Regions from separate parts of the Streptomyces sp. NPDC001502 genome, predicted to be linked through region 3. Evidence: riboswitches for the same ligand, from Rfam matches in the RefSeq annotation. Region 3 holds a riboswitch; each other region holds the start of a gene.

Evidence for each region. Region 3 has a riboswitch for cyclic di-AMP ahead of ACFY0D_RS14160 (peptidoglycan DD-metalloendopeptidase family protein). Riboswitches for the same ligand answer to the same signal wherever they lie in the genome.
Region 1: it holds a riboswitch for cyclic di-AMP, as region 3 does, so the genes downstream of both, ACFY0D_RS34590 (transglycosylase family protein) here and ACFY0D_RS14160 (peptidoglycan DD-metalloendopeptidase family protein) in region 3, are expected to answer to the same signal.
Region 2: it holds a riboswitch for cyclic di-AMP, as region 3 does, so the genes downstream of both, ACFY0D_RS12125 (LysM peptidoglycan-binding domain-containing M23 family metallopeptidase) here and ACFY0D_RS14160 (peptidoglycan DD-metalloendopeptidase family protein) in region 3, are expected to answer to the same signal.

The regions. Positions count from the first base shown of each region.
Region 1 is NZ_JBIAVW010000028.1:32,372-36,394, forward strand. It holds gene ACFY0D_RS34580 (cytochrome P450) at 1-704, shown strand, start outside; gene ACFY0D_RS34585 (transglycosylase family protein) at 880-1,827, shown strand; cyclic di-AMP (ydaO/yuaA leader) riboswitch at 2,104-2,276, shown strand; gene ACFY0D_RS34590 (transglycosylase family protein) at 2,280-3,005, shown strand; gene eno (phosphopyruvate hydratase) at 3,299-4,023, shown strand, end outside.
Region 2 is NZ_JBIAVW010000006.1:70,017-74,039, reverse strand. It holds gene ACFY0D_RS12130 (SGNH/GDSL hydrolase family protein) at 1-368, opposite strand, end outside; gene ACFY0D_RS12125 (LysM peptidoglycan-binding domain-containing M23 family metallopeptidase) at 532-1,512, opposite strand; cyclic di-AMP (ydaO/yuaA leader) riboswitch at 1,517-1,713, opposite strand; gene ACFY0D_RS12120 (tyrosine-protein phosphatase) at 2,006-2,797, shown strand; gene ACFY0D_RS12115 (aspartate aminotransferase family protein) at 2,861-4,023, opposite strand, start outside.
Region 3 is NZ_JBIAVW010000007.1:130,662-134,684, reverse strand. It holds gene ACFY0D_RS14165 (GntR family transcriptional regulator) at 1-439, opposite strand, end outside; gene ACFY0D_RS14160 (peptidoglycan DD-metalloendopeptidase family protein) at 626-1,429, opposite strand; cyclic di-AMP (ydaO/yuaA leader) riboswitch at 1,442-1,601, opposite strand; gene ACFY0D_RS14155 (M16 family metallopeptidase) at 1,819-3,186, opposite strand; gene ACFY0D_RS14150 (M16 family metallopeptidase) at 3,207-4,023, opposite strand, start outside.

The DNA of each region.
Region 1 (4,023 bases), on a different contig from region 3:
GGGTCGCCCGGTCGGTCAAGCAGATGCGGACCTATCTCGGTGAACTCATTCACCGCAAAAGGGATGATCTGGGTGATGACCTGATCTCCGACCTGATCCGGGCGAGCGATCACGGCGACCATCTGACGGAGGGCGAGGCCACCGCCATGGCCTTCATCCTGCTTTTCGCCGGTTTCGAGACCACCGTGAACCTCATCGGCAACGGGGTCCACTCCCTCTTCATGAACCCCGCGCAGCGCGAGCGCCTCCAGCTCTCCCTCGCCGCCGGGGAGAGCGGACTGCTGGCCACCGGGGTCGAGGAACTGCTGCGCTACGACGGCCCGGTGGAGCTGGCGACCTGGCGGTTCGCCACCGAGCCGCTGACCCTCGGCGGCAAGCGGATCGAGGCCGGGGATCCGGTCCTGGTGGTCCTCGCGGCCGCCGACCGGGATCCGGAGCGCTTCGCGGACCCGGACACCCTCGACCTCTCCCGGACCGACAACCAGCACCTCGGATACGGGCACGGCATCCACTACTGCGTGGGTGCTCCGCTCGCCCGGCTCGAAGGACAGACCGCGCTCGCGACTTTGCTGACGCGTCTGCCTGATCTGGAACTAGCCGTTCCACCCCAAGACCTGCGCTGGCGCGGGGGGTTGATCATGCGAGGGCTACGCACTCTTCCCGTTCGATTCGCGGCTCAAAACACTTGCGCGAAAGCTGATTAAAAGTCAGGTTCGGCTTGAACTTGTGACAATCGTTCGAAGGCCGCTAGGTTCTGCCGTTACCCCGCTGTTATGCGAAAGGTGATCCCTCATGCTCTCCGGGAACGGCCGTCACAGACGCCCCCGCCAGGTCCCCGCGCTGGTTGTCACAGCCGGAGTCACTGGCTCTGCGCTGGCCATGCCGCTGTTGGCCGCCACCAGCGCCACCGCCGCCGACACGTCCACGTGGGACAAGGTCGCCGAGTGCGAGAGCGGCGGCGCGTGGAGCGCGAACTTCGGCAGCGGCGCCTACGGCGGACTCCAGTTCACCCAGGAGGAGTGGCAGAGCGCCGGCGGCCTCGACTTCGCCGAGCGCCCCGACCTGGCGAGCCGTTCCCAGCAGATCGCCGTGGCCGAGCGGGTGCTGGGCTCGACGGGACCGCAGGCGTGGCCGCTGTGCGCGGCCTCGGCCGGCCTGGTCCGGGAGAGCCCCGCCGCACAGGTGGACCCCGGTCTGCCCGGCGGCCAGGGCCCGCTCGCCCCCGCGCCGTCCCGCCCGGACGACGCCGTTCCGTCGACCGGGGGCGGCAAGCCGTCCACGGACTACGGGTCCCCGACCCCGGCCCCGGCTCCGAGCCCGTCCGGCACCCCGTTCCTGATACCCGACGCGCCGTCCATCGGACTGCCCGTCATGCCCGCGCCGGACATCCCGACGACGCCTCCGGCCGACCCGACGGCTCCGGCCGTGCCGGGCGGTCCGACCGGCACGCCGACCCCCGTCGACCCGACGGCGCCGACGCTGCCGGTGGACCCGACCGCGCCCACCACCTCGCCCGTCACGCCGGGTCTGCCGCCGGTCGACCCGACGGCCCCCGCGGCCCCGGAGGTCCCGCAGACCACCGGCACCACTCCTGTCGAGGGCAGTGGCAAGCACCGCGGTGCGCCGGAGGCCGTGCCGACGGCCCCCTCTGATGCCGCGTCGGACCCCACCTACACGGTCCAGGCGGGCGACAGCCTGGCGACCATCGCGGTTGCCAAGGGCGTAAAGGGGGGCTGGAACGGTCTCTACCAGGCCAATGAGAAGGTCATCGGCGAGGACGCCGACCTCATCAAGCCCGGTCAGAACCTGGATCTAACCGCGCAATAAGGACAGTTCAGCTATCCGGAAAGAGTCGAATGTCGGATTTCTGTAAGTGAGACATGTGTCTCTTCCGGTCAACTGGCGTGTCCCGCCTCGGGGCTTCCGCAAACCCCGCCCTCACCTGCGCAAACGCCCCTGCGGGGAGCGCAAGTAGGGGCCGTTTCTCCCCGATGTTCCTCGTTGAACATCGGGGAGAGACCTGTCTACCTTCTGAATCGCTCGCCACCGCGAGCTCCTTCGACCGCATCGCCGAATCCTGCCGGCGGACGGGGGGAACAGTCGTCGCGTCAAGCGCCGAAGGCAGGAGCGGGGGAACCAAGGTAGGTGCCGGGAGCGGCCGTTGAGAGACGGTCACGCCACCGGCTTGGGGTTAAGACGTGCGCTAGGTCGCACGGCCGGGCAACTCACTCGCCCGAACCCGACAGCTCACCTCGTAGGCGTCGGTGAGGAGAAACTCCATGCTGCTTTCCGGCAAGGGCAAGCACCGTCGCGGTACTGCAATCGAGCGGTCTGTCCGGATCGTCACGCTCGCCGGTGTCGCCGGTGTGGCCGTGGCCGCCCCCCTGATGGCCGCGGGCACCGCCAGCGCCGCCACCGCGTCCGAGTGGGACAAGGTCGCGCAGTGCGAGTCCGGTGGCAACTGGGCCATCAACACGGGCAACGGCTACTACGGCGGTCTGCAGTTCTCGCCCTCCACGTGGGCCGGGTTCGGTGGCAAGTCGTACGCCCCGCAGGCCAACCAGGCCTCCAAGTCGCAGCAGATAGCCGTCGCGGAGAAGGTCCTCAAGAGCCAGGGCAAGGGCGCCTGGCCGTCCTGCGGCAGGGGCCTGTCGAACTCCTCCTTCACCGGCGGCGGCTCCGAGACCCCGGCTTCGTCGAAGCCGCAGTCGAAGCCGCAGTCCAAGCCGCAGCCGAAGGCCGAGAAGCCGAAGACCGAGACCAAGGCCGCGCCGAAGGAGACCAAGCGCCCCGAGGCTCCGACCACCCGCTCCGAGCGTGCCGAGGCTCCGGCCGCGCCGAAGACCGGCAACGGCTCGTACGAGGTCAAGCCGGGCGACACCCTGGGCACCATCGCCGAGGCCAACGGCGTCAAGGGCGGCTGGCAGAAGCTCTTCGAGCTGAACAAGGACATCGTCTCGGACGCCGACCTGATCTTCCCGGGCCAGAAGCTGAAGCTCAGCTGAACACTGCGGCACAAGCCGCAGGAACTGATACGCGGCGTCAGCTGACCCCGTGCAGGATTTCCACCGCCCGGCGCGTGCCCCACGCGCCGGGCGGTGCTGCGTGCGGCCCCCCGAAGGCCGATGATCAAGCGACCTATGTCCCGGAAGAGGGGTATTCGGTCCCTTTTTCGTCCCAGGGTCCGGGCGGTCGGGCGGCCCAGTGCCCGGAGCCGGTTAGGCTCTAGGCGGCAAGGCCATCCCACGGCCTGACACGCCACCGCACACTCAGCGTCACATCCCAGAAGGAGATGCTCGTGCCGTCCATCGACGTCGTCGTAGCCCGGGAAATCCTGGACTCCCGAGGCAACCCCACGGTCGAGGTCGAGGTGGGCCTCGACGATGGCAGCACCGGCCGTGCTGCAGTTCCGTCCGGCGCCTCCACCGGCGCATTCGAGGCCATCGAGCTGCGTGACGGTGACCCCAACCGTTACTTCGGCAAGGGTGTCGAGAAGGCCGTCCTCGCCGTCATCGAGCAGATCGGCCCGGAGCTCGTCGGCTACGACGCCACCGAGCAGCGTCTGATCGACCAGGCCATGTTCGACCTGGACGCCACCGACAACAAGGGCTCGCTCGGCGCCAACGCCATCCTCGGCGTGTCCCTGGCCGTCGCGCACGCCGCGTCCGAGGCCTCGGACCTTCCGCTCTTCCGTTACCTCGGCGGTCCGAACGCGCACCTGCTGCCCGTTCCGATGATGAACATCCTCAACGGCGGGTCGCACGCCGACTCCAACGTGGACATCCAGGAGTTCATGATCGCCCCCATCGGCGCGGAGTCCTTCTCCGAGGCGCTGCGTTGGGGTGCCGAGGTCTACCACACCCTCAAGAAGGTCCTGCACACCAAGGGCCTCTCCACCGGCCTGGGCGACGAGGGCGGCTTCGCCCCGAACCTGGAGTCCAACCGCGCCGCGCTCGACCTCATCATCGAGGCCATCAAGCAGGCCGGCTACACCCCGGGCACGGACATCGCGCTCGCGCTCGA
Region 2 (4,023 bases), on a different contig from region 3:
ATGACCTGGCCCACGGACCCGGTGAGGTCGGCCACCGCCGCCTCGAACCGCTCGGCCACGTCGTCCGGGTCGGTGCCGGGCCGGATGATGTCGTTGCCGCCCGCACAGAAGGTCACCAGGTCCGGTGCGAGGGCCTTGGCTCTCGGGAGCTGGTCGGCCACGATCTGGTCGAGGAGCTTCCCCCGCACCGCCAGATTCGCATACCGGAAGTCATGCTCTTCGCGCTGATCGGCCAGGAGCACGGCGAGCCGGTCCGCCCAGCCGAGAAAAGAATCCCCGGGTCCCGGGTCCCCCACGCCCTCGGTGAAGCTGTCCCCGATCGCCGCGTACGAGCCGATGGTCTTGAGTTTCGTCGTCGTCGCTGCCACGAGAACCCATCCTTCACTCCCGTAACCAACCTACGCCAACGTAATGAGGGGTTGACGGACCGTGATCTATACCACGCGAGGGATAAGGAATAAGTACACGTGAGGCCGGGACCCCCCTCGGGTCCCGGCCTCACGCGTGTCGGTGCTCCGGCGGCGGGTGCCGTCAGAGGCTCGCGCCCTTGGAGCGGAGGTAGGCGATCGGGTCCATGTCCGAGCCGTAGGACGGGGTCGTACGGATCTCGAAGTGGAGGTGGGGTCCGGTCGAGTTGCCGGTGGAGCCGGAGAGGCCGATGGCCTGCCCGGCGGTGACGCTCTGGCCGGAGGAGACGGAGAGCTGGGACAGGTGGGCGTACTGGGAGTACATGCCGTCCGCGTGCCGGATGACGACCTCGTTGCCGTACGAGCCGCTCCAGCCGGCGGAGACCACGGTGCCCGCGCCGACGGCCTTGACGGTGGTGCCGGAGCTCGCGATGAAGTCGACGCCGGTGTGGTAGCCGGAGGACCACATGCTGCCCGCGACCTTGTACTGGGTGGAGATGCCGCCGCTGACCGGGGCCACGAAGCCGGCGGCCGACTGCGGCGCGGCGGCGGGTGCCTCGGCCTGGGACTCGGCGCCTCCCCGCTGCGCCGGGGCGGCCTGCTCGGCCTGCTTGCGGACCGGCTTCGGCGCGGCCTGCGCGGCCGGCTTCGCGTCGGCCTCGGGGGCCGGGGCGGCCTCGGCCTCCGCCTCAGCCTCCGCCTCGGCCGGAGCCGCCTCGGCCAGGCCGCCGAGGTTCAGCTTCAGGCCCGGGTGGATCAGCGACGGGTTGCCACCGACGGCCTCGCGGTTGTCGGCGTACAGCTGCTCCCAGCCGCCGGACAGGTGGCGCTCGGCGGCGATCTTGGAGAGGTAGTCGCCCGGCACGACGGTGTAGACGGTCGGCGCGGCCTGCACGGCGGCGACGGGTGCCGCCTGCAGGGCGACGGGGGCCTGCGACGCCACGGCGGGGGTCACCGCGGTCGCGGCGGCCGGGGCGCCGGCCGCGTGGGCGCCGGCGGCGCCGATCAGCGGCAGTGCGAGGGCCGCGCCACCGGTTCCGGCGACGGCGAAACCGCGGGAAAGGGAAAGGGACTTGGGGCGGCGGTGCTTACCCTTTGCAGGCATGACGAATTCCTCTCCGGCGCCTGCGAGGTGAGCTGTCGGGTTCGGACTGGAGATGTCCGGCCGTACATGTACGGGACATGGACGGCTTCACCCCGAGCCGTCCCGGAGAAAGGATCTCCGGGCCGGCGGCTTACCTGGTTCCCCCGCTCCTGCCGCGCGAATAGGTCGGGTGCGGTTTCCGGGAGGCGGCAGGATTTGGCGGTCCACCCGGATCGATCGCGAAGGTAATCCCTTGCGGCGGCACGGAACAAGCCGTGAATTCCCTGACGGAATAACAGGCATGAGGGACCGACGGAATTACCGTCACACTCCGTCCATTCCGCACCGCCAACAGCCGCCCCGACGCGGCCATTCGCCTTTAACGATCAGGCACTCACGGTCACCGTATGATCTGGCTCACGGGGACGTGCCCGATCTCGCCTCCGGATATGGCAAGTTGGCGCCAAGTAGTGTAATTCGGACAGAGGGCCCACAACGTGGCGGAGGAGTTGCTTTGACCCAGCAGATACAGGAGCCGGAGCTGTCCGGAGTGCGCAATTTCCGCGATGTGGGCGGATTGCCGACTTCTGACGGCCGAACGGTCAGGACGGGACGACTGTTCCGAAGCGGACATCTCGCGCATGCCACCGAAAGCGACGCAGAGTTCCTCGCCTCGCTCGGCCTCCACACCATCTTCGACTTCCGCAACGTCGCCGACCACGCGCTGGAGGGGCCGGACGTCGAGCTGCCGGGCGTGCGGAACGTCAACATCCCGCTCTCCGACCCGGCCGACGGCCGGGAGTTCTGGCGGCTGGTCCGCGACGGCGACCTCGTCCAGCTGCGCGAGCTCCTGGGCGACGGCAAGGCCGCGGCCCGGATGTCGAACTCGTACCGCGGGATCATCCGGCAGCGCACCGCCGAGCACAGCCGGGTCGTGCACGCCCTCGCCGAGGACAGCGTCCCCGCGCTGATGCACTGCGCGGCCGGCAAGGACCGGGCCGGCCTGTCGATCGCCGTCACCCTGCTCGCGCTGGGCGTCGAGCGCGAGGCGATCGTGGCGGACTACCTGGAGTCGAACGCCCCGCACCGCCGCTACCGCGTGCGCCGCACCGACGAGTCGGAGGGCGCCCGCTCCCCCGAGGTGATGGAGCTGCTCGCGCCGCTCTTCGACGCCCGCGCCGAGTACCTGGTGGCCGCCTTCGACACCATCGGCGAGATCTGGGGCGGGGTGGACCGCTACCTGGCGGAGGGCCTCGGGCTGACGCCCGAGACCCTCGACCGGCTGCGGGACCGGCTCCTCGCCTGACCGGGGCGGGGACCGGTTCCCCCACGGGGTGGAGACCGGTTCCCCCACGGGGTGGGCGGGCCGTCAGCGCGTGGCGACGGCCTGCTTCACCAGCGTCCGGCCGAAGTCCCAGATCAGCCCGGACCCGCCGTGCGCCTCGTCCATGACCTCGCGGAAGGCCCCGACGAACCGGTCCACGTCCGCCTCGTCCACGATCAGCGGCGGGATCAGCTTGATCACCTCCAGGTGGTCCCCGGAGACCTGGGTGAGGATCCGGTGCTTCTGCAGCAGCGGCACCACGACCATCTGCGCGAAGAGCCCCTTGCGGGCCGCCTGCAGCATGGTCCACCGGCTGCGCAGGCCCAGCGAGGACGGCCGGCCGAACTCGATGCCGATCATCAGCCCGCGCCCCCGCACCTCGTGCAGCAGCTCGTACCCGTCCACCAGCGCGGCGAGCCGCCCGCGCAGCAGGTCGCCCATGGCCCGGGCGTTCGCCACGACCTCCTCGTCCTCCATGACGGACAGGACCGCGAGGCCCGCCGCCATGGCCTGGGCGTTGGAACCGAAGCTCGCGGAGTGCACGAGCACCCGGTCCATGGACGAGTAGACCTTCTTGAAGATCCAGTCCTTGCCCAGGGTCGCGCCGACCGGGACGTATCCGCCCGACAGCGCCTTCGCCACGCACACCAGATCCGGTTCCACGCCCGGCTCGTGCTGGTACGCGTAGAAGTCCCCGGTACGTCCGAGGCCGGTCTGCACCTCGTCCGCGATCAGCAGCGCCCCCCGCCGGTGCAGCAGCTCCTGCGCGGCGAGCAGGAATCCGGGCGGGGCGGCGAGGACCCCCTTGCCCTGGATCGGCTCGACGACGAAGGCGGCCACGTCCCCGCGCTTCAGCTCCCGCTCCAGGGCTGCGAGGTCCCCGAGCGCGATCTTCGTGTCGGGGAGCAGCGGTGCGAAGCCGTCGCGGAAGCCGCCCTCCCCGTTCACCGAGAGGGAGCCGGTGGTCAGCCCGTGGAAGGCGTGGTCGCAGTAGAGGATCCTGGGGCGCCCGGTGGCGTACCGGGCGAACTTCAGGGCCGTCTCCACCGCCTCGGTGCCGCTGTTGCCGAAGAAGACCCGGTCCAGGTGCGGGCTGTACGAGAGCAGCTTCTCGGCCAGCAGCCCGGGCAGCGGCTGGCAGTCGAACCGGGTCAGGTCGGCGAGCTGGGCGTCCAGGACGTCGTGCAGGGCGCGGCGGACGACCGGGT
Region 3 (4,023 bases):
GCAGCGCGATCAGCCCGGGACTGCCGGAGGACTGTGCGAGCGTCTCGTGGAACCAGCCGCCCAGGGACCGCAGGTCCTCGCCCTGGCCCCGCCTGGCCCGCTCCTGCCCCAGCCTGACCAGCCCGCGCAGCACCTTGAGGTGCGCGTCGGTGCGCCGCCGGGCGGCTCTGGCGGCAGCCAGCGGCTCCAGGAGCATCCGCAGCTCCAGCAGGTCCGCGGCCTCCTGCTCGGTCGGCTCGGCCACGCAGGCGCCCGCGTGGCGCCGCGTGGTCACGAACCCCTCGGACTCCAGGGTCCGCAGGGCCTCGCGCACCGGGACGCGCGAGACCCCGTACCGGCGGGCCAGCACCTCCTCGGTCAGCCGGCCGCCCGGCTCGAACACCCCGGAGACGATGTCGTCGCGGATTGCTGTGCATACCGCGTGCGCAGGAATACGCAAGACCGAACCTCCGCCTATTTCCGACTGCCAGCCTCATTGCACGCACATGCGTGCGCTGCGACTCTATTGCAACACACGATAATTTCCGAGAGCGGCCAGAAATACGAAACATTTGCACAAAGACGCAACACAAAGACCCCGGCTCGGGGAGCCGGGGTCTTCGGTGAAGCGGTGCGCGAGGCGGGGTCAGAGGCTGACGCCGTGCGAGCGCAGGTACGCGATCGGGTCGATGTCCGAGCCGTACTGCGAGCCCGTGCGGGCCTCGAAGTGCAGGTGCGGGCCGCTGGAGTTGCCGGTGGAGCCCGACAGGCCGATCTGCTGGCCCGGGGTGACCTGCTGGCCGACGGAGACGTTCAGCGAGGTCATGTGCCCGTACTGGGTGTAGGTGCCGTCGTTGTGCTTGATGACGACGTTGTTGCCGTACGCGCCGCCCCAGCCGGCCTCGACGACGGTACCGACGCCCACCGCGTGGACCGAGGTACCGGAGGCGGCGTGGAAGTCGATGCCCGTGTGGCTGCCGGAGGACCACATGCCGCCGCCCGCGTGGTACTGCGTGCTGACGTACGAGCCGTCCACCGGGGCGACGAAGGTGTTGAGGCGCTTGCGCTCCTCCTCGCGGGCGGCGCGCTCGGCGGCCTCGCGCTCGACCTTCGCCTTGGCCTCGGCGAGGCGCTTGGCCTCCGCGGCCCGCTGCTTCGCGTCGGCCTCGGCCTGCGCCTTGACGGCGTCCTGCTCGGCGCCGCGGTGCTGGGACTCGGCCTGGTCGGCGATGTCGCCCGCGAGGTCCTCGGCGACGACCACGGCGCCCAGGCCGCTGTCCTGGCCGATGTTGCTGCTGTGGTTGTCCGCGGCGAAGGCCGGGGCGGCGAGGGAGCCGACCACACCCGTGGTGGCGATCGCGGCGATACCGGCGTAGCCGGCGGTCTTCTTGCTCAGACGGCTGGAGCCACGGTGCTTACCGGTACCAGCGGGACGACTGCCAAACGCCATGAAGGGTTTGATCCTTTCCTTCCTTCTCGCCTACCGGGTTAGCTGACGGGTTCGGAGCAGGAAGGTCTCCTACGGATCTCCTCTTGCGAGGGGGTCCGATTCACCCCAGGGACTCATGTGGGTCCCCGGCTCCCCAGGCTCGCGCCTGACGGGGACTCGGCGATCGCTGCCCGGTGCCGCGGGTGCGGCGGGCACAACTGACGGACAGCACGGCCGACGCTAGGCGGATCATCAGTCAATCGCCAAACAGACACGGCTTTTTGTTGCGTACGCCACACCACATACAAGCAACCTCACCACTAAACGGACAAAAGGGGTTCTGGTGACCAAGTCACCAGAACCCCTTGCCGAAACCTTCAGCCGGCCCTCAATGAGCCGTCATCCGCCGGTCAGTTGGAGACGACCGTGACCTCGCCGATCCCAAGAGCCCGCACGGGCTCCTCGATCAGCGCCGCATCACCCACCAGGACGGTGACCAGCCGGTCCGCGGGGAAGGCCTTGACGACCGCCGTGGTCGCCTCCACCGTGCCCGTTTCGGCGAGCTGGGCGTACAACTGCGCCTGGTAGTCGTCCGGCAGCTCCTGCTCGACCTGGTCGGCGAGGGTGCCCGCGACCGAGGCCGCCGTCTCGAACTTCAGCGGGGCCACGCCCACCAGGTTCTGCACGGCGACATCGCGTTCGGCGTCGGTCAGACCGCCCTCCGCGAGGGTGCGCAGCACCTTCCAGAGGTCCTCCAGCGCCGGTCCGGTGTTCGGGGTGTCCACCGAGCCGCTGATGGCGAGCATCGAGGCGCCCTTGCCGTCCGCGGTGGAGCGCAGCACCTGGCCGAAGGCGCGCACGCCGTAGGTGTACCCCTTCTCCTCGCGCAGCACCTTGTCCAGGCGCGAGGTGAGGGTGCCGCCCAGGCAGTACGTGCCCAGCACCTGGGCCGCCCACACCCGGTCGTGGCGGTCCGCCCCGATCCGGCCGATCAGCAGCTGCGTCTGGACCGCGCCGGGCCGGTCCACGATGACCACACGGCCGGTGTCGTCGGCGGTCACCGGCGGCACCGGGCGGGCGGCGGCGGTGTTGCCCGTCCAGGTGCCCAGGGTGTCCGCGAGCACGGCGTCCAGGTCGATGCCGGTCAGGTCGCCGACGACCACCGCGGTGGCGGTGGCGGGGCGTACGTGGGCCTCGTAGAAGGCGCGTACGGCGGCGGAGTCGATCCGGGCGACCGTCTCCTCGCTGCCCTGGCGCGGGCGGGACATCCGCAGGGTGGCCGGGAAGAGCTCCTTGGAGAGCTGCTTGGCGGCGCGGCGCTGCGGGTTGGCCAGCTCGTGCGGGATCTCGTCGAGCCGGTTGCGCACCAGCCGGTCGACCTCGGCATCGGCGAAGGCGGGGGCGCGCAGCGCCTCGGCGAGCAGGCCCAGCGCCTTGGGCAGCCGGGAGGCCGGGACCTCCAGCGAGACGCGCAGGCCCGGGTGGTCGGCGTGCGCGTCCAGGGTGGCGCCGCAGCGCTCCAGCTCGGCCGCGAACTCCTCGGCGGAGTGCTTGTCGGTGCCCTCGGAGAAGGCCCGCGCCATGATGGTCGCCACGCCGTCCAGGCCCTCGGGCTCGGCGTCGAGCGGGGCGGCGAGGTTGACCTCGACCGCGACGACCTGCTGGCCCGGCCGGTGGCAGCGCAGCAGGGTCAGCCCGTTGGACAGCTGCCCGCGGTCGGGGGCCGGGAAGGCCCACGGCTGCGGCTCGCCGGCCTGCGGGCGCTGGTGGAAGGTCATCGTGACGGCTGCCGTCTCGCTCACTGCTCCGCCCCCTCGTTCTCGTCGGAGTCGTCGGACTCGTCGTGCTGGTCGGACTCGTCGGCCGCGAGCGGCTCGTAGACGAGCACCGCGCGGTTGTCCGGGCGCAGTCGGGCCGCGGCCACGGCCTGCACCTCCTCGGCGGTGACGTCGAGGACGCGCTGGACGGCGGTCAGCGCCAGCTGCGGGTCGCCGAACAGCACCGCGAAGCGGCACAGTTCGTCGGCGCGGCCGGCCACCGTGCTCAGCCGGTCCAGCCACTCGCGCTCCAGCTGCGCCTGGGCGCGCTCCATCTCCTCGGCCGTCGGGCCCTCGGCGGCGAACCGCGCGAGCTCCTCGTCCACGGCCGCCTCGATGGCGGGGATCTCGACCCCGCTGGAGGTCTTGACGTCCAGCCAGCCCAGGGAGGGCGCCCCGGCCAGGCGCAGCATGCCGAAGCCGGCCGCGACGGCGCTCTGGTCGCGGCGTACCAGCCGGTTGTGCAGCAGCGAGGACTCGCCGCCGCCCAGGATGGTCAGCGCCACGTCGGCGGCGTCGCACTCGCGGGTGCCGTCGTGCGGCAGCCGGTAGGCGGCCATCAGCGCACGCGCCGGGACCTCCTCGACGATCTCCTCGCGCAGCTGCTCCCCGATGATGTCGGGCAGCGAGCCGTCGCGGGGCGGCTGCTTGCCGTCGTGCGCGGGGATGGTGCCGAAGTACTTCTCGACCCAGGCGAGCGTCTGCTCGGGGTCGATGTCGCCGACGACCGAGAGCACCGCGTTGTTGGGCGCGTAGTACGTACGGAAGAAGGTGCGCGCGTCCTCCAGGGAGGCGGCG